One region of the Bradyrhizobium sp. LeoA1Lang genome, then DNA from elsewhere that is predicted to be linked to it. Evidence: predicted binding sites of a transcription regulator. Region 1 holds the regulator's gene; each other region holds the start of a gene.
The links. The regulator LexA, encoded in region 1, represses DNA repair genes until DNA is damaged. The targets are predictions, from matches to a motif close to TGTTCNNNNTGTGTTCNG.
Positions count from the first base shown of each region.

Region 2: ACZYOF_RS17555 (ATP-dependent Clp protease adaptor ClpS) is a predicted target of LexA. The motif match lies at 3,236-3,253, and genes of this name have one in related genera.
Region 3: recA (recombinase RecA) is a predicted target of LexA. The motif match lies at 3,814-3,831, and genes of this name have one in related genera.
Region 4: ACZYOF_RS12135 (DNA recombination protein RmuC) is a predicted target of LexA. The motif match lies at 4,127-4,144, and genes of this name have one in related genera.

Region 1 is NZ_JBVAPG010000033.1:580-6,488, reverse strand. Features, by position in the region: gene ACZYOF_RS13965 (ComEC/Rec2 family competence protein) at 52-2,340, shown strand; gene ACZYOF_RS13960 (hypothetical protein) at 2,350-2,535, opposite strand; gene ACZYOF_RS13955 (hypothetical protein) at 2,722-3,147, opposite strand; gene lexA (transcriptional repressor LexA) at 3,441-4,142, opposite strand; gene ACZYOF_RS13945 (molybdopterin molybdotransferase MoeA) at 4,347-5,561, opposite strand; gene ACZYOF_RS13940 (HAD-IA family hydrolase) at 5,571-5,909, opposite strand, start outside.
Region 2 is NZ_JBVAPG010000046.1:39,795-45,703, reverse strand. Features, by position in the region: gene ACZYOF_RS17565 (hypothetical protein) at 1-420, opposite strand, end outside; gene ACZYOF_RS17560 (Tex family protein) at 668-2,989, opposite strand; gene ACZYOF_RS17555 (ATP-dependent Clp protease adaptor ClpS) at 3,285-5,012, shown strand; gene ACZYOF_RS17550 (alpha-ketoglutarate-dependent dioxygenase AlkB) at 5,041-5,712, shown strand; gene ACZYOF_RS17545 (DUF763 domain-containing protein) at 5,893-5,909, shown strand, end outside.
Region 3 is NZ_JBVAPG010000042.1:37,543-43,451, reverse strand. Features, by position in the region: gene gcvP (aminomethyl-transferring glycine dehydrogenase) at 1-1,386, shown strand, start outside; gene ACZYOF_RS16620 (hypothetical protein) at 1,541-2,521, opposite strand; gene recA (recombinase RecA) at 2,623-3,711, opposite strand; gene ACZYOF_RS16610 (hypothetical protein) at 4,016-4,183, shown strand; gene ACZYOF_RS16605 (hypothetical protein) at 5,016-5,225, shown strand; gene ACZYOF_RS16600 (DUF6894 family protein) at 5,337-5,570, shown strand; gene ACZYOF_RS16595 (hypothetical protein) at 5,677-5,907, opposite strand.
Region 4 is NZ_JBVAPG010000026.1:59,141-65,049, forward strand. Features, by position in the region: gene ACZYOF_RS12110 (MFS transporter) at 1-85, shown strand, start outside; gene dapE (succinyl-diaminopimelate desuccinylase) at 278-1,444, shown strand; gene truA (tRNA pseudouridine(38-40) synthase TruA) at 1,658-2,395, opposite strand; gene fmt (methionyl-tRNA formyltransferase) at 2,399-3,334, opposite strand; gene def (peptide deformylase) at 3,477-4,004, opposite strand; gene ACZYOF_RS12135 (DNA recombination protein RmuC) at 4,175-5,383, shown strand; gene ACZYOF_RS12140 (AmpG family muropeptide MFS transporter) at 5,426-5,909, shown strand, end outside.

The DNA of each region.
Region 1 (5,909 bases):
GATACCCGCTTCCGGTAGCTTTGCGGAAACAGGGGTAGTCCAGGGCGCAGGATGTCGGACGAGGGCAGGACGCCGGGCGGCAGGCGCGGCTATGCCGGCACCTGGCCGCCGCGCGAGGCGGTGGCGCCGGCGGGTGGGTATGCCCCGATCGGCGTCGGCGCCTGGCCGCCAATCGTCGAGACGTTGCGCCAGTGGGCCCGCGCCGAAGCGGGCGCCGGACGGCTTCTGCCCTGGGTGCCGGTCGCGTTCGGCAGCGGCATCGCGCTCTACTTCGCCGCCGACCATGAGCCGGTGCTGTCGGTCGCGGTCATCGTCGCGATCGCGCTGTGCGCTGTCGCGTTCCTGCTCAGGCGACGGCAGGCGTTCGCTGTCGCCGTCATGATTGCCGCCGTTGCGGCGGGTTTTGCCGTTGCCACCTGGCGAACCGCGCGGGTCGCGCATGGCGTGCTGGCGCGGCCGATGTTCTCGGTGTCACTCACCGGATTTGTCGAGACGCGTGACATCCGCGAGCGCACCGACCGTTTCGTGCTGCGCGTCGCAAGCATCGAAAGCCAGCGCGGCACGCCGAAACTTGAGCGCGTTCGGCTGTCGGTGAAGAAGGGCACTGCCCCCGAAGTCGGCAGCTTCGTCGAATTGAAGGCGCGGCTGCAGCCGCCGCTCGCTCCTCTGCGGCCCGGGAGCTACGATTTTGGCCGCGATCTCTATTTCCAGGGCATCGGCGCGTCCGGTTTCGTACTCGGCGCCATCAAGACGACCGCGCCGCCGGAAGGCCGCGGATTTACGCTGCGCTATGCGGCCTTCATGCAGGGCATGCGCGATGCGATCGATGCGCGGATCCGCAACGTGCTCGAAGGCGACAATCGCGCGATCGCGACCGCACTCCTGACCGGCCGGCGCGATGCGATCTCCGAGCCGGTGAATGATGCGATGTTCATCTCGGGGCTCGGGCACGTGCTGTCGATCTCGGGCTACCACATGGCCGTGGTCGCGGGCGTGGTCTTCTTCGCGGTTCGCGCGCTGCTTGCGCTGTTTCCGGTGCTCACCGTGGGCTTTCCGATCAAGAAATGGTCTGCCGCGGCGGCGCTCGTGGCGGCCGCCTTCTATCTTCTGCTGTCGGGTGCGGAGGTCGCGACGCAGCGCTCGTTCCTCATGACCGCAGTGGTGCTGATCGCCGTCATGGTCGACCGCCGCGCGGTGACGTTCCGGACGCTCGCGGTCGCGGCCATGATCGTGCTCGCGATCGCGCCGGAGGCGCTGGTGCATCCAAGCTTCCAGATGTCGTTTGCGGCGACGCTCGGGTTGGTGGCGCTGGTGCAGATCGGCATGCCGCATCTGTTTGCCGCGCCAGACCATTCCACGACCGCGCGGATCGCGCTGTGGGGCGGGCGTGAGGTCGCGATGCTGCTGCTGGCGTCGTTGGTGGCGGGGCTGGCGACCACGCCCTATGCCGCTTTTCATTTCCACCGGGTGGCGCCCTTTGGCGTGCTCGCCAACCTCGCGGCGATGCCGGTGGTGTCGGCGTTGGTGATGCCGGCCGGCCTGCTTGGCCTGCTGGCGATGCCGTTCGGTTTCGACGGTGTGTTCTGGGCGATCATGGGCACTGGAATCGATTGGATGATCGTGGTCGCGCAGGGAGTCGCCGCGCTGCCGGGCGCGGTCGGCCACGTCAGTGCGTTCGGGATCGGCCCGCTGATCGCCGCGAGCCTGGGCGTCATCCTGCTCGGGCTGTTGCGCACGCCGCTGCGCTTCGTCGGCGCGGCCGTGCTTCTCATTGCGGTGGTCTGGGCGGTGGGGGCGCCGCAACCGGACATCCTGATTTCCGGCGACGGCCGCAATGTCGCCGTCCGCGGCGGTGACGGGCGGCTGCACCTGATGCGGACTGCGAAGGATGCGTTTCTCGCCAAGGAGTGGCTGGCCGCGGATGCCGATGCCCGCACCGCGGGCGATTCGTCGCTGACCGAGGGCGTGTCCTGCGATGAGAGCGGCTGCGTGACCTCTGCGGCCGGTGGCGCGTTCATCGCGCTCACCCAGCGATCCGAGGCGCTCGCGGACGATTGCGAGCGGGCGGTGCTGATCGTGACCGCACGGCCGGTGCCGCCAGGCTGCGCGGCGGCGGTCATCGATGCCGAGCGGCTGCGGCGGCAGGGCGGGCTGGCGCTAAGGCGGAACCGGAACGGCTTCGTCATCGACGCGGTCAGGCCCGCCGGCCTCGACCGGCCGTGGTCGCCTGCGATGTCAGGCGAAGGCGAGGTCGAGACCACGATCCGGATCCAGGGGGCACCCGTGCCGCGCGCCATCGATGCGACCCCGTCCGAATCCGACCTGCAGTCGGAAGACTGAGCGCCCCGTTCAATCTCCGCCGGCGTTGGCCGCTAGCTCGAAGGCGCCGAGCCGAAACTCATCCGGGCCGCCCGAATGCGACGGCATTTGCACAAGCGTGAAGGTCGCATCCGGAAATCGCTCCCAGATCGCGAGATCTTCCGCTGCGACGGTGAGCCAGCCGAACCTGAACATGTATCGGCCGGGCTCAGCCACTCGTCCGGCTCTTTGCCACGTGATCTTGGTGACCACCGATCACGCCCCCTTGGCGAATAAAGCGTCCGTTCAACACAAAATCACATGCGCCCCCGGATGACCTCCGGGGCCGCTCAAAACACTTTGCTTTTCACTCGCGGCAACGCTCCGCCGGCCGAGACCGGCGGCGCACGCTGCCGGAAGCTGTCAGCCGATGAACAGCGGGTTCGGCGCGGGGCGCTGCTCGACCGCCTTCGGTGCCGGCTCTGCAACATGATGCGTCACTGGCAATTGCAGCACGGTCGCCCGCTGCCCTTCGCAGAGCTGGGTCACCAGCACATGGCTGCCATCGGGGAATTCGATCGCGTCGTGATGACGATCCCGAATATGCGGATCGATCTGGTTGAACTTGCCGACACGGAAGCCGGTCGTCTTGGTCCAGATCCAGCGATTGTCGTAACGGACGTTATCGGCGAACGCGAGTTCGGTCCCGGGAAGCATGCAGACTGCGACCGTCGGATCGCTTTCCGAAGCGAAGCCGCGGGTCGAGGTGCCGCGGAAGGTGGTGGTGATAAGCGTCTCTCCAACCTGGGCGGGACGCGTCGCCACGGCGTGCAGGCTATAGTCACACATCGGATTGCTCCTCATTCGAGATAGCCGACCCGGGCCTGGGAGAGGCGCAGGCCTCTATCAGAGTGGACGATAACTAATAAGCCTCTGCTCCGTTCTTGGCATTTGTACGGCCCGCGCCCTCTCACCGTTCACAAACACGATAGCGAGGCGCCGCCGCACATCTCCTTGCACCGAGAGTGCCCCGGCGAACTTACCGGGGGCCTTATTCTAATCATTCTAAGCAGCTCTTGTCAGTGTCCTTGAGGGCAGAGCACCCACCAAAGTACCGGACGAGCTGCTGCGTCGCCGGCCGCTCAGTACTTGCGATAAAGCCCGATCAGCTTGCCCTGGATCCGCACCCGGTTCGGCGGCAGGATGCGGACTTCGTAAGCCGCATTGGCAGGCTCAAGCGCGATTGACGCGCCGCGGCGACGGAAGCGCTTCAGCGTCGCTTCCTCCTCATCGATCAGCGCCACCACTATGTCGCCGGTGTTGGCGGTGTCGTTGCGCTGGATCAGCGCCATGTCGCCGTCGAGGATGCCGGCCTCCACCATGGAATCGCCGCGCACCTCGAGCGCATAATGCTCGCCGGAGCCGAGCATGTCGGGCGGCACGCTGATGGTGTGGCTGCGGGTCTGCAGCGCCTCGATCGGCGTACCCGCCGCGATCCGGCCCATCACGGGAACAGCAACGGGACGGTTGCCATCGTCCTCGGCCACGGCCGCGCTGGTCGTGCGCTTGCCGAGCGTGCCCTCAATGACGCTCGGCGTGAAGCCGCGGCGGCCGTTGCCGGCGGCCGAGAGCTCAGGCAGTTTGATCACCTCGATCGCGCGGGCGCGGTTCGGCAGGCGGCGGATGAAGCCCCGTTCCTCTAGCGCCGTGATCAGGCGGTGGATGCCGGACTTCGAGCGCAGGTCGAGTGCGTCCTTCATCTCGTCGAAGGAAGGAGGCACGCCGGCCTCTTTCAGCCGTTCGTTGATGAAACGCAGAAGTTCATACTGTTTGCGCGTAAGCATCGCGAGCATTCCCCCGGTTGGTAGCGTCGTTCGATCCGAGACTTGTGAAGAGCTGATCTCGGGAGTCACGCACTCCCATTCGTAGACAGCGAGTTTCGAAACAAATCATGAACGGACACTATATGTTCGATATGTGTTCCGCAACCACTTAATTTCTGGTGAACGCGATCAGAGATGCTGCTCCAGTAGGTGCTGGTCGCGGCGTCATTCAGGCAATCGGAGAATGTCGCAAGACGCGCCTTTTGCGGCAGCCGGCGCGAATGGCGGACGGATCACAAGTGCCTGCGCCGCAGTGAGATTCCCAAGCAGCGAACTGTCCTGCTTGGTGACTGGCGTTGCGATCAGCGTGCCGTCGTCGCGCTCTTCGAGAAGCGCGCGGAGATAATCTTCGCGCTGATCATTGGGAGCGAGATCGCGGCCGAGCAGGGCGCTTTCCATGACGTGATGAATCGCCGAGCGGCCGAGGAGGGCACGAATCAACGGCACCAGGAACAGGTAGGCGCAGACATAGGACGACACCGGATTGCCGGGCAGGCCGATCACCCGCATCGCACCGAGTCGGCCATGCATCATCGGCTTGCCGGGCCGCATCGCTATCTTCCAGAACGCCATGGTGACGCCCTCGGCCTCGAGCGACGGCTTTACGAGGTCGTGGTCGCCGACCGAGGCGCCGCCGGTGGTGATGAGGATGTCGGCGCCCGCGGCATGCGCGCGGCGGATGCCCTCGGTGGTGGCGGCAACCGTGTCGGCGGCGACCCCCAGATCGATCGCTTCAGCGCCTTCCGCGCGCGCCAGCGCCCGCAGCGCATAGCCGTTGGAATAGACGATCTGGCCCGGGCCCGGAGAGGTGCCCGGCATCACCAGTTCGTCGCCGGTCGCGAGCACGGCCACCTTCGGCCGGCGCCGCACGGGAAGTTCCGGATAGTTCATCGACGCCGCCGCCAGCGACAGCGCGCGGTCGGTCAGCCGGCTTCCGCGCCTGAGCAGCACGTCGCCTTCACGGAAATCGACGCCGGCGGGACGGATATGCCGCCCGGCGATGGCAGCTTCGGTGATGGTGATGTGATCGCCATCGACCCGGGTGTCTTCCTGGATCACGACGGCATCGGCGCCGGCGGGAATGACGCCGCCGGTGAAGATCCGTGCCGCTTCCCGCGGACCAAGTTCCCGATCGAACGGCCGGCCCGCGGCGACTTCGCCGATCACCTTCAGCCGCGCGCTGAGATCGGCGGCATCGGCGGATCGCACCGCATAGCCATCCATCGCCGACATCGCCAGTGGCGGCTGAGTACGCTTTGCTGCGACGTCACGGGCGAGCGTGCGGTGATAGGCGGCATCGAGCGCGACCATCTCTTCCGGCAATGGTTCCGCGCCGGCGAGGACCGCGGCTAGCGCATCGGCGACCGGCATCAGGGCCACGGGCAACTCCTAAATTCCGAGCGCGAGAAGCGCGTTCGTCACATCATCTGACGATGTGACGTGAATGGCTGTGAGACCCGCCGCCCGTGCGCCGCGGATGTTCTCGGTGGAATCGTCGAAGAACACGATGCGCGAGGCCGGCGCGCCGATCGCCTTGACGACGTAATCATAGGCTTCCGCGTCGGGTTTCCGTAGCCCGATCGTCGACGAGAAGAAGATCTGGCGGAAGTGGCCGAGCACGTCCGAATAGGCTGTCGAGAAATGCTCGATATGGGGCGGATTGGTGTTCGAGAAAGCATAAAGCGGCAGGCGCGTCTTGGCGCGCGCCAGGTGCGCGGCGATTCCCGG
Region 2 (5,909 bases), on a different contig from region 1:
ATGGAAGCCATGCCGGAAGGCTGCGCTTCGAAAGGCTGCGCCTCGAAAGGCAGGGCTCGCGAAGCGAGGCGCGAATGCAGCATTCGCGAACCGCGCACTGGCAAACCGCCCACCCACAAAACGCGGTCCTCCGCCTATGGCGGCAAAACGCGGTCCTCCGCCCATGCCGCCGAAACGCGGACCTCCGCCTATGGCATGCATCCCGCCTCCGAAGCCACCGCCGCGGAAGCCTCCGCCAAAGCCGCCGCCGTGAAAGCCGCCGCCCATGCCACCGCCGTGAAAGCCACCGCCCATGCCGCCGCCATGAAAGCCGCCACCGCCGCCGCCCCCGAAGCCTCCGCGAGCGAAGGCCGGCGATGCCAGCGCAAGCGCGGTCGTGAGCGCACCCGCGATAAGGGAATTGACGAGCTTGCTCTTCATCCCGATTCCTCCTGGTTGAATTGCAGCGACGCATCACGTCGCGACAAGAGAAGGATCAGGAGAGCCAAATCTTCCTTCGACTTCAACTGACAACGGTGACAGATTCTGACACGAAAGTTATCTTCCGTGCTTGATCCTGATAAAGGCGAGCGATGGCACGTCTCCCGTCCTGGACGGGAAGAGGTTTGGAGTGAGTGGCTGCGTCCGCGAGCACGATGAGAGATCAGCCCGCGGAGGCTGCCTCCGCTTAGCGCAACGGTTTGCCGTTCTTCTCGTTGGCGCGACGGAAGGCGTCGGCGAAGGCGTTGCCGGGCTGTTCTTGCTTGCGCGGGGCAGAGGACGTCATCGGCCCGCGAGCACCGTCGCGCGATGAGCCCTTCGAATCCTTCTTGCCGGTCTCGTCGTCGAGCCGCAGCGTCAGCGCGATGCGCTTGCGGGCGACTTCGACGTCCAGCACCTTCACCTTGACGATGTCGCCGGGTTTGACGACCTCGCGCGGATCCTTGATGAAGGTCCTGGACATCGCCGAGATGTGCACCAGCCCGTCCTGATGCACGCCAATATCGACGAAGGCGCCGAAGGCGGCGACATTGGTGACAGTGCCCTCGAGGATCATGCCGACCCGGAGGTCCTTGATCTCCTCGACGCCTTCCTTGAACACCGCAGCCTTGAACGCCGGACGGGGATCGCGGCCGGGCTTTTCCAGTTCGCGCAGGATGTCGGTGACCGTCGGAAGGCCAAAGGTCTCGTCGACGAACGATTGCGGCTTCAACTGGCGCACGATCTCGCTGTTGCCGATCAGCGCCTTGATGTCGCTCTTGGTCGCTGCGAGAATTCGGCGCACCACCGGATAGGCTTCGGGATGCACGCCGGACGTATCGAGCGGGTCCTCGCCATCATTGATGCGCAGGAAGCCGGCGCATTGCTCGAACGCCTTCGGCCCCAGCCGCGGCACCTCCTTCAGCGCCTTGCGCGACTTGAACGGGCCGTTCGAGTCGCGGTGCTGCACGATGCTTTGCGCTAAGCCGGGCCCGATGCCCGACACCCGCGACAGCAGCGGGACGGAGGCGGTGTTGACGTCGACGCCGACGGCGTTGACGCAGTCTTCCACCACGGCATCGAGCGAGCGCGCCAGCTTGCTTTCGCCGAGATCGTGCTGATACTGGCCGACGCCGATCGCCTTGGGATCGATCTTCACCAGCTCGGCGAGCGGATCCTGCAGGCGGCGGGCGATCGACACCGCGCCGCGCAGGGTGACGTCCAGCCCGGGCAGTTCCTCCGACGCATAGGCAGAGGCCGAATAAACGGAAGCGCCGGCCTCCGAGACGACGATCTTCGTCATCTTCAAGTCCGGCAGCCGCTTCACCAGTTCGGTGGCGAGCTTATCGGTCTCGCGCGAGGCCGTGCCGTTGCCGATCGCGATCAGGTTGACGCGATGCTGAATGGCGAGCTTACCGAGGATCGCGAGCGCCTCGTCCCATTGCCGCTGCGGCTCGTGCGGATAGACCGCTGTCGTCGCCAGCACCTTGCCGGTCGCATCGACGACGGCGACCTTGACGCCGGTGCGATAGCCGGGATCGAGCCCCATGGTGACACGCGCACCGGCGGGCGCCGCCAGCAAGAGGTCGCGCAGGTTGGAGGCGAACACCCGCACGCCTTCGGTTTCCGCCGCCGTCCACAGCCGCATGCGCAGGTCGATGTTGAGATGCACCTGGATCTTGGTGCGCCACGCCCAGCGCACGGTTTCGATCAGCCATTTGTCGCCGGGACGGCCGAGATCGGAAATGCCGAAACGTTTCATGATCTTCAATTCATAGGCACTCGGCACGCCGGCAACCGGCGGCTCTGCCTCCGGCTGCATCTGCAGGTCGAGAATCTCCTCCTTTTCGCCGCGGAACAGCGCCAGGATGCGGTGCGACGGCAGCTTGTGCAGCGGCTCGCTGAAGTCGAAATAGTCCTTGAACTTTTCGCCCTCGGTCTTCTTGCCCTTGCGCACGGCTGAGACCATGCGCGCATTCGTCCACACCTCCTCGCGCAGCGCGCCGATCAGATCGGCGTCCTCGTCGAAGCGCTCGACCAGGATCGCGCGCGCGCCTTCCAGCGCCGCGGCGGCATCGGCCACGCCCTTCTCCGCATCGACGAAACCTGCCGCCTGCGCTTTCGGATCATGCTGCGGCTGCGTCATCAACAGCTCGGACAAAGGTTCGAGCCCGGCCTCCTTGGCGATCTCGGCCTTGGTGCGACGTTTCGGCTTGTAGGGAAGATAGATGTCCTCCAGACGCGCCTTGTTGTCGGCGGCCATGATCTGCGCTTCGAGCGCGGCATCGAGCTTGCCCTGCTCGCGAATCGAATTGAGGATCGCGGTGCGGCGCTCCTCGAGCTCGCGCAGATAGGTGAGCCGTTCTTCCAGCGTGCGCAATTGCGCGTCATCGAGCGCGCCGGTCAATTCCTTGCGATAGCGGGCAATGAACGGCACCGTGGCGCCCCCGTCGAGCAACGTGACGGCCGCCTCGACCTGCTGTTCGCGCACGCCAAGCTCTTGCGCAATCTGCTGATGAATCTTTGCCACGCAATTCCCTCTGCACCACTTCGAAGCAACCGAACCACCGGTCGCGAGGACGCCGCTTATGGACCATGCCCGCCGATTTGATCAAGTCGCAGCGACAGGCAGTTCACAAGCGCGGCCCGCGCGAACGGCGAATCGGTATCGCGGTCTGTGCGCCGTCAATCTGCCGAAGATGTGTCGAATCGTCCTCCGGCAAAGCTCTCCGACATTTTCTAGTTTGGCCTGCTTGACGAAGGGCAGGTTTCGTGATGTTCTTTTTTTGTTCTTTCGATCTTAAGTTGCGTACAAGAGGTATTTCATGGACGACGGGTATACCGGCGCCGAATCGTTTCAGTTTGTCTTCCACAATGATGATGAGACGCCACGGGAGTTCGTCAGGGAGCTCTTGCGCGCCGTGTTCGGCAAGTCGGAACGGGAGGCGATCCTGTTCGCGGCCGAGATCGACCAGCAAGGCAATGCCACCTGCGGCCCTTATCCGTCCCGGGTCGCGGCGGCGCTTTGGAAAACCGCGCAACAGCGCATCAGCGCGGCCGGGCATCGTCTTCAGATTACCAGCGAGGCAGTAAGGACCAGCGGCCCATGCGATTTGTGCGGCGCGCCGCCGCCGGTGCAGGAGGTGCAGCTCGGCGACAAGATCGCCTGCCTCTGCAGCGATTGCCTGCTCGCGGCAAGGGATGCATCCGAAAAATTGCAGGGCGAAGAATTCAGATACACATACGTCGCGATTGATTGGCATTTTGCCGGCATTCCGCGCAACCAGCTCGTGACGCGGGCGCGCGGCTTTCCGGGTCATATGCGTGCGGACGTTCAAGTCGCGCTGGACCGATTGCTCGCCTCACCGATCCACTTCTTCGGCGTCCACGAAGAATATCGCTACGAGACGCTGACTTTTGCGGGATTGATGAATGACGGGCGCAATGCGCCGGTGATCGCTCCGCCGCAGTATTATGAAGTCGACGTCGGCGAGCCGGCGGCGGTGAAATGTCTTAACAACGGATTGTGGCTGTGCCGCGCTGGCGAGCTTCGCTACGCGGTGCTGCTATCAATTTATCGCGAATCCCGCAACGAGGACGCGATCCGGATCGAGATCGCGGTGCCGACCGGCGCAACCGGCGACACCTTCGTGCAGCGCTGTTTTTCGGAACTCGAGCAAGCGGTGCAGGCAGCACGCTCCTATCGCGGCAAGATTCTTTCGCTCGACGGCGGAGCCGAATATCGCGGACGCTCAAGGGGAGTAACGGTGCACCGGTTGCCGCCGATCGATCGCGAGGCCGTTATCCTGCCCGAACCGACCCTAAGACTGCTTGAGCGCAATGTTCTGAACTTTGTCGGTAGCCGCGACGCGCTGCGCCGACTGGGTCAGTCGACGCGCAAGGGCATCCTGCTCTATGGCCCGCCGGGCACCGGCAAAACTCACACCATCCGCTATCTCGCGACCAACCTGCCGGGACATACGACGCTGATCATCACCGCCGAACAGATCGGGCTGCTCGAAGCCTACATGAATCTGGCGCGGCTGCTGCAGCCGACGATGGTCGTCATCGAAGACGTAGACCTGATTGCCAGCGACCGCGAACTGATGGGCCCGTGCGAGGAATCGCTGCTCAACAAATTGCTCAACGAGATGGACGGGTTGAAGGAGGATGCCGACATCCTGTTCGTGCTCACCACCAATCGCCCCGAAGAGCTCGAAAGCGCGCTGGCCGGCCGGCCCGGCCGCATCGACCAAGCGATCGAGGTGCCGCTGCCGGATGCGATCGGCCGCGGCAAGCTCGTGCGGCTCTATGGCAAGAACCTGCCGCTTGAGGAGAGCACCGTCGATGAAGCGGTGCGGCGCACGGATGGCGTCAGCGCCGCCTTCATCAAGGAGCTGATGCGGCGCCTCGCACAGGCCAGCATCGCGCGCGACGGCGGCAAGTCGGTGATATCAGCCGACATCGACGAGGCGCTCGACGACATGCTGTTCGCCGGCGGCCGCCTCAATGTGAAATTGCTCGGCGGCGCGCAGGAGATGGCCGCGGAGTGACGCACGCGCGCGTGAAGGGCCGCCGCACCTGGTCCGGCGATGCGATCGACGGCCCCCTTCATGCCGCGCTGTTCCGCCCTATATTAAGGGCCGATCCTGCCATGCCGAGATAAGGACCGCCGGCCTGACCGAGCAGCTCGCCCTTTTTGCCGACAATTCCTCCGCGTTTTCAGCGCCGGAGGGACTGCGCTATGCCGCCGATTTCCTTTCGCCCGACATCGAGCGGGAACTGATCGCGCGCATCGCGGCGCTTCCGCTGCAGCCGTTCCAGTTCGGCCAATATCAGGGCAAGCGGCGGGTGGCCTCGTTCGGCTTCCGCTACGACTATACGGAGCGCCGGCTACGCGAGGCCGATTTCATCCCCGACTGGCTTGGCCCCGTGATCGGGCAGGTCGAGGCCTTTGGCGGATCAGGGACCGAGATCGCCCAGGCGCTCTGCACCGAATACGAGACCGGCGTCGGCATCGGCTGGCACCGCGACAAGCCGCAATTCGACCGGATCTTCGGCCTGTCGCTGGGATCGCCGTGCAAGTTCCGCTTCCGCCGCCCGGCCGGCGACAAGTGGGAGCGCTTCACCCTGGAGGCGCAACCCCGGTCGATCTACCTGCTCTCGGGTGAGGCCAGGCAAATCTGGGAGCATAGCATCCCCGCCGTCGAAGCACCCCGCTACTCCATCACCTTGCGCACGATGCGGGACTGAGCGGCGCACCAGTGCCGTAGCCCGGGTGAGCGTCAGCGTAACCCGGAGCCGCTCTCAACGCAGTCTTAAGAAGTCCCGGGTTGCGCTGCGCTCCACCCGGGCTACGAAACTCGGCGCGACCTCGCTCCTATGGCGCAGCAAGAACTGCTACACTCCGTCTGATTCCGCATCGGGACCCCCATGGCACGACGAACCGG
Region 3 (5,909 bases), on a different contig from region 1:
GATCGCGCGATGATCCCGCTCGGCTCCTGCACCATGAAGCTGAACGCGACCACGGAGATGGTGCCGCTGACCTGGCCGGCGTTCGGCAGCCTGCATCCGTTCGCGCCGGCAGATCAGGCCAAGGGCTATCACGCGCTGTTTGCACGATTGGAAAAATGGCTGTGCGACATCACCGGCTATGACGCGGTCTCGCTGCAGCCGAATTCGGGGGCGCAGGGCGAATATGCGGGCCTGCTCGCGATCCGCGGCTATCATGCCGCGCGCGGCGAGGACCATCGCAGGATCTGCCTGATCCCCTCCTCCGCCCACGGCACCAATCCGGCATCCGCCGCGATGGTCGGCATGGACGTCGTGGTGGTCGCCTGTGATGCGCGCGGCGACGTCGATGTCAATGATCTCCGCGCCAAGGCGGAGAAGCATTCGGCTGACCTCGCGGCAGTGATGATCACCTATCCCTCGACGCATGGCGTGTTCGAGGAGCACATCAGCGAGATTTGCGACATCGTGCATCAGCATGGCGGACAGGTCTATCTCGATGGCGCCAATTTGAACGCGCAGGTCGGGCTGTCGCGGCCCGGCGACTATGGCGCCGACGTCAGCCATCTCAATCTGCACAAGACGTTCTGCATCCCGCATGGCGGCGGCGGCCCCGGCATGGGCCCGATCGGCGTGCTGGCGCATCTGGCCCCTTATCTGCCCGGCCACCCCGCAACCAATGGCGGAACGCCGCACCCGGTCGGACCGGTGTCGGCCGCGCCGTTCGGCTCGGCGTCGATCCTGACCATCTCCTACATTTATATCCTGATGATGGGCGGCGAAGGCCTGACGCGCGCCACCGAGATCGCGATCCTCAATGCCAACTACATCGCGGCACGCCTGCAGGCGCATTTCCCGGTGCTGTACCGCAACGCCAAGGGCCGCGTCGCGCATGAATGCATCGTCGATCCGCGTCCCCTGAAGACCTCGGCCGGCGTCACGGTCGACGACATTGCCAAACGCCTGATCGACTACGGCTTCCACGCGCCGACCATGAGCTTCCCGGTGCCGGGCACGCTGATGATCGAGCCGACGGAATCCGAATCCAAGGCCGAGCTGGATCGTTTTTGTGATGCCATGATCGCGATCCGCCAGGAGATCGCCGAGATCGAAAGCGGCCGCTTCAAGGTCGAGGCCTCGCCGCTCCGGAACGCGCCGCACACCGTGCACGACATCGCGGACGATGCATGGAATCGCGCCTACAGCCGCGCCGAGGGCTGCTTCCCGGACGGCGTCTCCCGGTCAGACAAATATTGGAGCCCTGTCGGCCGCGTCGACAATGTCTACGGCGACCGTAACCTAGTGTGCTCCTGCCCGCCGGTGAGCGATTACGCGGAAGCTGCGGAGTGAGGTGACCACATCAATGCGGGGGCGTGCCAAAGCGCGCCCCCGGAATGACGAAATTGTAGAATTGTAAGATGGGTAGAGCGCTGCGAAACCCATCGCCCTATGCGCTTGGCGGCAATGATGGGTTTCGCTGCGCTCTACCCATCCTACGGGATCGTCAGGACGCGACCAGCCCTGGATTCCAGCGCCAGAGGTTATCGTTGGTCAAATGTGTGCCGCCCCACCAGCGGTCGATTGGGTTGTGACGGCTGAAATCTTCCTTGTGGGCAAGCACCGCCTTGCCAAACTTGGTGAGCGACAGTCGGCTTCGCTTGTATGCCGCGCCGCGGCCGCGGTAGTTATCTCTCCTGAGGGTACGGAGTTCATCATCGAGACCAGCCACGGCGGGCGTCGGACCGTGCGCCAGCCCCTCCAGCAGAGACCCGATCTCCCACTCCTTGAACACACGACGCTGGCGAAGGCCGCGAAGATGGAACAGCGAATTCGTATCCCGGTATCCTGCGGCAATCAGCTCCAGCAGGCGCATCTCCGTCGCGCCGAGTCCAGTTGTGCTGGAGGGAAGCTCTTCGAGAAGGTCAATCAGAGCTGTCCTCAGCAGCGGTAGTGCGCTCAACTCCTTGCCGAGGAGGTTGAAGCAGGCTTCCGGCGTCGGCGCCCGATACGCCTGCCAGCTCATGCTTCCCGTTTCAAGCTTCGCCTCGGTGACGTCGACTTTGCGTACGTCCGTCGCGGCGGGTCCCTCGTGGTCCATCATGAGCAGATCGAAGTCGACAATGAGCAACCTCAACTTGGCCACTGTTTCCGGGTGGGAGCGAAAGAAATCGAGCAGCGAGATCAATTGCAACTGATCATCCGGCCCTGGATCAAACCATAGCTCGACAGTTTTGTATGGCTCGCAGAAGTCGACCAAGGCGAGGTCCTTGCGAGCTTCGCTGTTGTTTCGAAACTCGCCGACGAAGTCCGACCAATGAGATCCCGGACCGTGCTGCTCAGAACGCGCGGCGACATAGGTGGCGAAACTGTCAGGAAACGGCAATGGACCCCATACAAGACGAGTGGTGAAAGGAATGACGGCTTCAGCTAGATCCATGCGCATGAGGCAGTAGCCGGACGAGCTGGTCAGGATCAGGCGCTTCATGGCCCCCTCGGCAATCACCCGAACAAAACGGGCGCCGAAGACGTCGGCAACTCAACGTCCTCAGCGCCCGCTTCCCGCGAAGAAATCGGATATCTTGAAACTTACTCTTCCGCCGGCTCATCGCCGTCGGCGTCACGCTCGGGGGTGCCGGCGAGGATCTGCTCGGCGATCAGGCCGGAGTTCTGCCGGATCGCGAGCTCGATCTTGCTGGTGATGTCGGGGTTGGACCTAAGGAACGCCTTGGAGTTCTCGCGGCCCTGACCGAGCCGCTGGCTGTCATAGGAGAACCATGCGCCGGACTTTTCGACGATGCCGGCCTTGACGCCGAGGTCAAGGATCTCGCCCATCTTGGAGACGCCCTCGCCATACATGATGTCGAACTCGACCTGCTTGAAGGGCGGCGCTAGCTTGTTCTTCACCACCTTCACGCGCGTGGTGTTGCCGACCACCTCGTCGCGCTCCTTGATCGCACCAATGCGGCGGATGTCGAGGCGGACGGAGGCATAAAACTTCAGCGCATTGCCGCCGGTCGTCGTCTCCGGCGAGCCGTACATCACGCCGATCTTCATGCGGATCTGGTTGATGAAGATCACCATCGTGTGGGACTTGTTGATGGAGGCGGTGAGCTTGCGCAGCGCCTGGCTCATCAACCGCGCCTGCAGGCCCGGCAGCGCATCGCCCATCTCGCCTTCGAGCTCGGCCTTTGGCACCAGCGCCGCCACCGAGTCCACCACCAGAACGTCGACCGCGCCGGAGCGCACCAAGGTGTCGCAGATTTCAAGCGCCTGCTCGCCGGTATCGGGCTGCGAGATCAGGAGTTCGTCGATGTTGACCCCGAGCTTGCGCGCATAGACCGGGTCGAGCGCGTGTTCGGCGTCGATGAAGGCACAGATGCCGCCCTTCTTCTGGGCTTCAGCCACCGTGTGCAGCGCCAGCGTGGTTTTCCCCGAGGATTCCGGCCCGTAGATCTCGACGACGCGTCCCTTCGGCAGGCCGCCGACGCCCAGCGCGATGTCGAGCCCGAGCGACCCCGACGATACCGTCTCGATATCCATCGAGCGGTCGCTCTTGCCGAGCTTCATCACCGAGCCCTTGCCGAACTGGCGCTCGATCTGGGACAGCGCAGCAGACAGAGCTTTGGACTTATCCATGGAGGATCCTTCGACAATACGCAGCGTAGTGACGGACATGGGATGTGCTCCTTATGACGGGGATTCGCTAGCGGGACAAACGGGGCGCGATAAGAAATCGATGGTTTATTGCGTCGGAAATTATGTACCACCTTTGTTCCATGTTCGCAATATGTTCTTTTTGAACTCGGGCGCCCCAAGTTCCAGAGAGAGAGAGAGAGCGACAATCCGTAGTTCTCCGACCGAGAACGAAGTTCCTTTCGAACTTAACGCAAGTTAGCGGGTATCCGGGTTTCCTTCCTAGCGAGAGAGCATCTCTTCCGTTCCGGAATTGTCTTTCGGACAGATCAGAACGGGAAATGCCATGAGAAACACGCTGCAAGACCCGCGCTACTGGCGAGAGCGAGCGGAAGAGACGCGCACCAACGCAGAGTCGTTTGCGTACCGTAACTCGCGCGAAAGGCTGCTTAAGATCGCCGAAGAATATGATCGACTGGCTGTCTACGCCGAGCAATGGCAGTTGCAACGGTAAGGCCGCGCCATCCCGCCGAGATGGGTGGGAAGAACTGGCAGTCGTGAACTCGGCTGCGATCGATCAGGGCGCTCGCGCAAAGCTCGTCGTGCGCCCTGCGAAGGTTTCTCGGAACACGCGTTCCAGATCGATGCTTGCGCGCGATCGTTTGCTCGCGGGCATCGATCGCCGCCGCCGGCAAGCAGTGGTGCAACGACTCGCGCAGACCCGCAGTCCCCATTGCTCAGCTACGATTGCCTCGCCGCGACGACAGCGATCGTCCGCGACTGAAACTCAATATGGGCGAGGACGGGTGCCCATGTACCGATCGAGCCCGCGCGGGCGCCGTAGTTCTCCGGAGAAGAACAAAGTTCCATCAAAATGTTCGCGATTTGGTGCATCTGCCCGAGAACGCACGGGTTTTCGAACGGGGGCTGCTTGACGGTATCCCTCCACGCCTGACGGGATCGCAGGGTGCTTCGGGTTCCTCGGACGACAAGTTGCTCGTGGGTCCGGACCTGTAGCGGGCTTGTCCGAGGGGCCGCGGCCGGCTGCCACGTTTCCGAGATAGTTCCGTCACGCATCGCATGAAGCAATTTGATCGAACGTGGCAACGGCGCGTCCTGGCGGAACTGACCAAGCTTTGGGAAAAATATGCACTCCGCTGGAACGGTGGGATTCGATCGATGTTAACTTACGTTAAACCCGGGGACGGCGATTGGTAGGGTTTGGGAATACCGGGACCAGCGATCGGATCGCGCAAGGCTGCGGCAACTGCCCTTCGGCAGATTGCGATGTGGCGCAACCTTTCGTTCGGCCTCGAATACCGCCGGCTGTGCGCGGAGCCTAAAAGATGATCCATAAGGGCGTCGAATATACCGTCACACTGGCCACCCCCGGTGTGTGGAAGTGGCAGTTTCAGATCGGCGATACAATCAAGACCGGCAAGACCGAGGCGAAGCTTCAATTGCTGGCGATCCGACGGGTTCAGTTACGCATCGACCGCGAGCTGAAGAAGGCCAGCCGCGAAGCGAGCAGCGCCGCAAACTCATCATTGCGCTGACAGCACTACCGTAAATAACCGGGATTGATCTTTCCCCTGTCAGGACCTCCACTGAGTTTTTGCTCCCAGTGGGTTGCCGGTCGGCGGCCTTTGATGCGCCGGTGCCATCTCATGCCGCTCTATTTCTTTCGCATCCGAACCGCCAACGGCACCGGCATCTGCAATGACGGTGCGGAGTTTGCTGATCGCGATGCTGCCTGGAAGGAGATGACTCGTGTCTGCGCCGACATGATCAGCGGCGTATCGCGTCATCTTCGGGAAAACGCGGAGTGGCAGATCGAACTGCTGGATGAGGCCAAGAGCCCGATCTTCCGGATTCGGCTGGTCGCGAAAACGCTGGACTAGGGCATATTCGGTTCTGATTGAATCAGAACCGAAGCTCTAGATTCTTGTTTTGACGCGTTTTCTTCACGCGAACCGGTGTCCACTTCGCTCGAAAACGCTCTACCTCTCAATCGGCGCTGGCAAGACGCCGCATCGTGAATTCGATCCTGTCGCCGGGCAATTCGCGCCAGCTTTCCACCGCGCTCATATAGGCGGCCTTGGGATACCGGTTGAGGAAGTCGCGCGCCTTCAGCCGCGCCTCGTCGCGCGGCAGGGTAAAGGTCTCGCGCATGAAGCCGTCGCCCCGCTTTCGCCGGGCAGCCATTCGGCTCGCAAGATCACGCGGACGCAAGGCCATGT
Region 4 (5,909 bases), on a different contig from region 1:
GTTCTTCGCGGGTGCCGTCTTTGCGCTGGTTGCACTGGCAGGTCTAGTCAGCGTGCGGGGCCGCGCCAATGTAGCGACAGGCTGATCGGCTGCGTCGCTAGAGCATGATCCGGAAAAGTGGAAACCGGTTTTCCGAAAAGATCATGCTCAAACAAAGAGATGAGATCATGATCCGATTCCGTCTAATCGGATCATGATCTGAGCGCCGTAACACGAAGTCGGGAGCATGCCGCGCAAGGCTGGCCCGCCGCCGCGGTGGCGTGTTAAGTCCGTACGCATGACCGATGCCATTTCCATCACGCGCGACCTTGTCCGCTGCCCTTCCGTCACGCCCGCCGACGCCGGCGCGCTCGGCGTGCTTGAGAACATCCTGAAGGCCGCCGGCTTCGAGGTGCACCGGGTCACCTTCAGCGAGCCCGGCACCGCCGACATCGACAATCTCTATGCACGTATCGGCGATCAGGCGCCGCACATCACCTTCGCCGGCCATACTGACGTGGTACCGCCGGGCGATGAGTCCGCCTGGACGCATGGTCCGTTCTCCGGCGAGGTGAAGGACGGCTTTCTCTATGGCCGCGGCGCCGTCGACATGAAGGGTGGCATCGCCTGCAGCGTCGCTGCGGTGCTGGAGTATCTGAAGGACCATGGCGGCAAGCCGCAAAAAGACGGAAAAGGGTCGATCTCGTTCCTGATCACAGGCGACGAGGAAGACGTTTCCATCAATGGCACGATCAAGCTGTTGAAATGGGCGGCCGAGCGCGGCGAAAAGTTCGATCATTGCGTGCTCGGCGAGCCGTCCAATGTCGAGGTGCTCGGCGACACCATCAAGGTCGGCCGCCGCGGCTCGCAATCCGGCACGCTTTATGTCGAGGGCGTGCAGGGCCATGTCGCCTATCCGCACCGCGCTTCCAATCCGGTGCCCGATATTTCGCGATTGATCGTGGCGCTGAGCGACGAGCCACTCGATCACGGCAGCGCGCAATTCCAGGCGTCCAACCTCGAATTCACCTCCGTCGACGTCGGCAATACCGCAAGCAACGTCATCCCCGGCCAGGCGCGGGCGAAATTCAACATCCGCTACAACGACAACCACACCCAGGAGAGCCTGCGCACGCTGGTGGAGGAACGCCTGGCCAAAGCCTGCGGCAACCGCATCCGCGCCCGCATCGTCTGGGAGCCGTCGAACTCGAACGTGTTCGTAACCAAGCCCGGCCCGTTCACCGACCTTGCGGTGGCGGCGATCGAGGCGGTGACCGGACGCAAGCCGGAGCTCTCGACCTCGGGCGGCACGTCGGATGCGCGCTTCATCTCGAGCTATTGCCCGGTGATCGAATTCGGCCTGGTCGGCCAGACCATGCACCAGATCAACGAACGCGCGCCGATCGCCGATTTGGAAAAACTGACACAAGTCTTTCGCGGCGTGCTGGACAGGTATTTTGCCTAGTCTCCAGGACTGAGGCGTTTGCTCCGCCGTCGCCACTCACTCCGCCGTCATGGCCGGGCTAGTCCCGGCCATCCACGCTTCTCCGCTTGGGGTTAAGTATCCGTCGTCATGCCCGGCCTTGTGCCGGGTATCCACGGCCTTCGCCCACCCTCCCACAAGGAAGGCGTGGATGGCCGGGACAAGCCCGGCCATGACGGCGGAGAGGGCCGAGGTCTAATACTCCACCCGCACGAGATACAGGCCCTCCGGCGGTGCCACCGGCCCGCAGGCGGCGCGGTTTCGGGCGGCAAGGGCTGCGGCGAGATCGTCGGCGGTCCAGCGGCCTTCGCCGACCCAGACCAGCGAGCCGACCAGCGAGCGCACCTGGCTATGCAGGAACGAGCGCGCCGAGGTGACGATACTGACCGCATCGCCGTTGCGCGTGACATCAAGCTGGTCGAGCGTTTTCACCGGCGATTTCGCCTGGCATTCGGTGTCGCGGAAGGTCGTGAAGTCATGCTTACCGATCAGGCGCTGCGCGGCTTCATGCATCGCGTCCGTATCGAGATGGCGTGGCACGCGCCAGACGCGGCCGATGTCGAGCGCAAGGTTCGCGCGCGTGTTCCTGATGCGATAGAGGTAATGGCGCTTCTTTGCGGAGAAGCGCGCCTGGAAATCATCCGGTACGATCTCGGCCGCGAGCACCGCGATCGGATTTGGACGCAGATGCGCGTTCAGGCCGTCGCGCAGGCGGTCCGGCGGAAACGGCTTTGCGATGTCGCAATGCGCGATCTGTCCGAGCGCATGCACGCCGGCATCGGTGCGGCCGGAGCCATGGACGCGCACGTCCTCGCCACACATCGCCTTCACCGCGGTCTCCAGCGCGCCCTGCACGCTCGGCGCATGGTCCTGGATCTGCCAGCCACAGAACGGCGTGCCGTCATATTCGATGCTGAGCTTGTAGCGGGGCATGACCTATGTAAACCGCGCGCCGGCCTTCAGCGGCGTGCCGCGCAGGAAGTCGATCGACTTCATCCGTGCCTTGCCTTCGCGCTGCAGCTCGAGGACACGGATGGCGCCCTCCCCGCAGGCGATCGCGAGGTTGTCATCGAGCACGGTGCCCGGCGTGCCCGAGCCGCTCGCGAGCTCGCAGCGGAGAATCTTGATGCGCACCGATTCGCCGTCGTGTGGCAATTCGGCCCAAGCGCCTGGGAATGGCGACAGTCCGTGGATGTGCCGCAGCACGTCGTGCGCAGCTCTGTTCCAGTCGATCCGCGCCTCGGCTTTCTCGATCTTGGCGGCGTAGGTGACGCCGTCCTCACTCTGCCCGGTCAGTTGCAGCCCGCCGCGTTCCAGCGCGGCCATTGCCCGCACCATCAGGTCGGCGCCGAGCGGCGCCAGCGCATCGTGCAGATCGGCCGCCGTCATCCGGTCGGTGATCGGAAGCCGCTCGGCCATCGCGATATCGCCGGTGTCGAGACCGACATCCATCTTCATCACCATCACGCCGGTCCCGGCGTCGCCCGCCATGATGGCGCGGTTGATCGGCGCGGCGCCGCGCCAGCGCGGCAGAAGCGAAGCGTGCAGGTTGTAGCAACCAAGCCTCGGCGCATCGAGGATCGCCTGCGGCAGGATCATGCCATAGGCAACCACGACCGCCGCATCGGCCTGATGCGCGCGGAATTCTTCCAGCGCTTCCGCCGTCTTCAACGTCTTCGGCGTCAACACGGGAATGCTGTTTCGCCGTGCCTTCTGCTCGACCGGCGTCGGTTGCAGTTGCAGGCCGCGCCGCCCGCCCGGCTTCGGCGCGCGGGTATAGACGGCGGCGATCTCGTGGCCGTGCGCGACCAGTTCGAGCAGCGTCGGCACGGCGAAATCGGGCGTACCCATGAAGATCAGGCGGAGCGGCATGGGGCGGGTTACCTCGGCTGAAAGGTAGAGTACTCGTCATGACCGCGCTTGTCCCGGCCATCCACGACCTTCGCGCCCGCGGCAGCAAAGAACGTGGATGCCCGGGTCGAGCCCGGGCATGACGGCGAAAATAGCGCCGGCTTTACTCCGCCACGCGCTTGGCGGCCTTGGCGAACTTCTTCAGCACGCGGTCGCGTTTCAGCTTCGACAGATAGTCCACGAACAGGATGCCGTTCAAATGGTCGATCTCGTGCTGGATGCAGGTGGCGTAGAGGCCCTCGGCATCCTCTTCATGCACCTTGCCGTCGATGTCGGTGAAGCGCACGCGCACCCGCGCCGGCCGCTCGACCTCCTCGTAATATTCGGGGATCGACAGACAGCCCTCTTCGTAGACCGACTTCTCCTCGGACGCCGAGATGATCTCCGGGTTGATGAAGACGCGCGGCTTCGGCGTGGTCTCGCCGTTCTCGTCCTTTTTCGCGAGATCCATGGTGACCAGCCGCAGCGGCTGCGCGACCTGGATCGCGGCCAGCCCGATGCCGGGCGCCTCGTACATGGTCTCGAACATGTCGTCGACCAGCTTGCGGATCTCCGGCGTGATCTTTTCCACGCGTTGGGAGACGAGCCGCAACTGCCTGTCCGGCAGGATGATGATTTCTCTTAGGGCCATGGCGGGCGATTTAAGCGCTTGATATGCCGGGGTCAATGCGATCCGGAACCGGTTAAGATCGCCTTAACCATGATTCTTCAGCCATTCTTAACCATGAAACTTCACGGCTTGTTAACCATAAATGTTCCACTTTCGTTCGCGCCCGCCAGCGAATCGGCTATAGCGCTTCTATGAACGAGATTCTCTTCATGGTCGGCGACTGGCCGGTCCGCGTCACTGATGCGCTGGTTGCGTTCGGCGTGCTCGCGCTCGTCCTGCTGCTGACGATCGCCATAGTGATCGCGCGGTCCTCCCGGCGCGGCGCAGAACTAGCTGTCGCGCAGACCATCCGTGCCGACGAACTGGAAGAGCGGCTGACCGAGGTGCTGCGCGCCCAGAGCGAGGCGAGCGGCCGGGTCGATGCGATGACGCAGGCGCTCGCCGGCCGGCAGGCCGAGATGGCGCGCACCGTCAACGAGCGCCTGGATTCGGTCACCCATCGCGTCGGCCAGTCCATGGAACAGACCACGCGCCACACCATGGACAGCCTGCGCCATCTGCATGAGCGGCTCGGCATCATCGACAACGCGCACAAGAACCTCACCGACCTGACGACGCAGGTGACGACGCTGCGCGACGTGCTCGCCAACAAGCAGTCGCGCGGTGCCTTCGGCCAGGCGCGGATGGAAGCGATCGTCCAGGACGGACTGCCGAAGGATTCCTACGAATTCCAGTTCACCCTCTCGAGCGGCAAGCGGCCGGACTGCGTGGTGTTCCTGCCCGACCAGCGCCCGCTCTGCATCGACGCGAAATTCCCGCTGGAGGCGATGACCGCCCTGCACGATGCGCGCAGCGACGAGGAACGCAAGATTGCCAGCCAGCGCCTGCGCAACGACGTGATGAAGCACGTCAGCGACATCGCGGAGAAATACCTGATCGCCGGCGAGACCCAGGATACCGCGCTGATGTTCGTGCCGTCCGAGTCGGTCTATGCCGAGATCCATGACGGTTTCGACGATGTGATCCAGAAGGCCTACCGCGCCCGCGTGGTGCTGGTGTCGCCCTCGCTGTTGATGCTCGCGATCCAGGTAATGCAGCAGATCATGAAGGACGCGCGGATGCGCGATGCCGCCGACCAGATCCGCACCGAGGTGATCAAGCTCGGCGACGATCTGTCGCGGCTGCGCGACCGCGTGCTCAAGCTGCAGAACCATTTCTCGCAGGTGAACGAGGACGTGCGCCAGATCCTGGTTTCCGCCGACAAGATCGAGAAGCGCGCCGGCCGCATCGAGGAGCTCGATTTCAGCAAGTCGGATGCCCCGGTGGAACTGCCGCGGATTGTGCCGAGCGGCCGGCCCGAATTGTTCCCCGCCCCGCCCAAGCTGCAGGCGGGCGAGTAGGACAGGGGCAGATTTTCCCGTCGAATCTGCTAACAGGGCTGCATGACCGCGCCTGAAGCGACAGCCGCCGCGACCGAGAAAGCCGAGCCTGCCGCCACCTCCTGGCGCGACAGCCTTGCCGTCTATCTGCAGCCGCGCGTCCTGATCGTGCTGGTGCTGGGCTTCTCGTCAGGCCTGCCGCTGGCGCTGTCCGGGTCGACGCTGCAGGTGTGGATGCGCGAGGTCGGCGTCGATCTCGGCACCATCGGCCTGCTCGCGCTGGTCGGCACGCCCTACACATTGAAATTCCTCTGGGCGCCGCTGGTCGATGCGCTGCATGTGCCGTTCTTCACCCGACATTTCGGACGGCGCCGCGGCTGGCTATTGTTCTCGCAACTGTTGCTGATCACCACCATCCTGCTGCTCGCGATCGCCGATCCCGCACATTCACCCTGGTTCGCCGCCTTTGCCGCGCTGCTGGTCGCCACCACCTCCTCGACACAGGACATCGTCGTCGATGCCTTCCGCGTCGAGAGCCTGCCCGAGA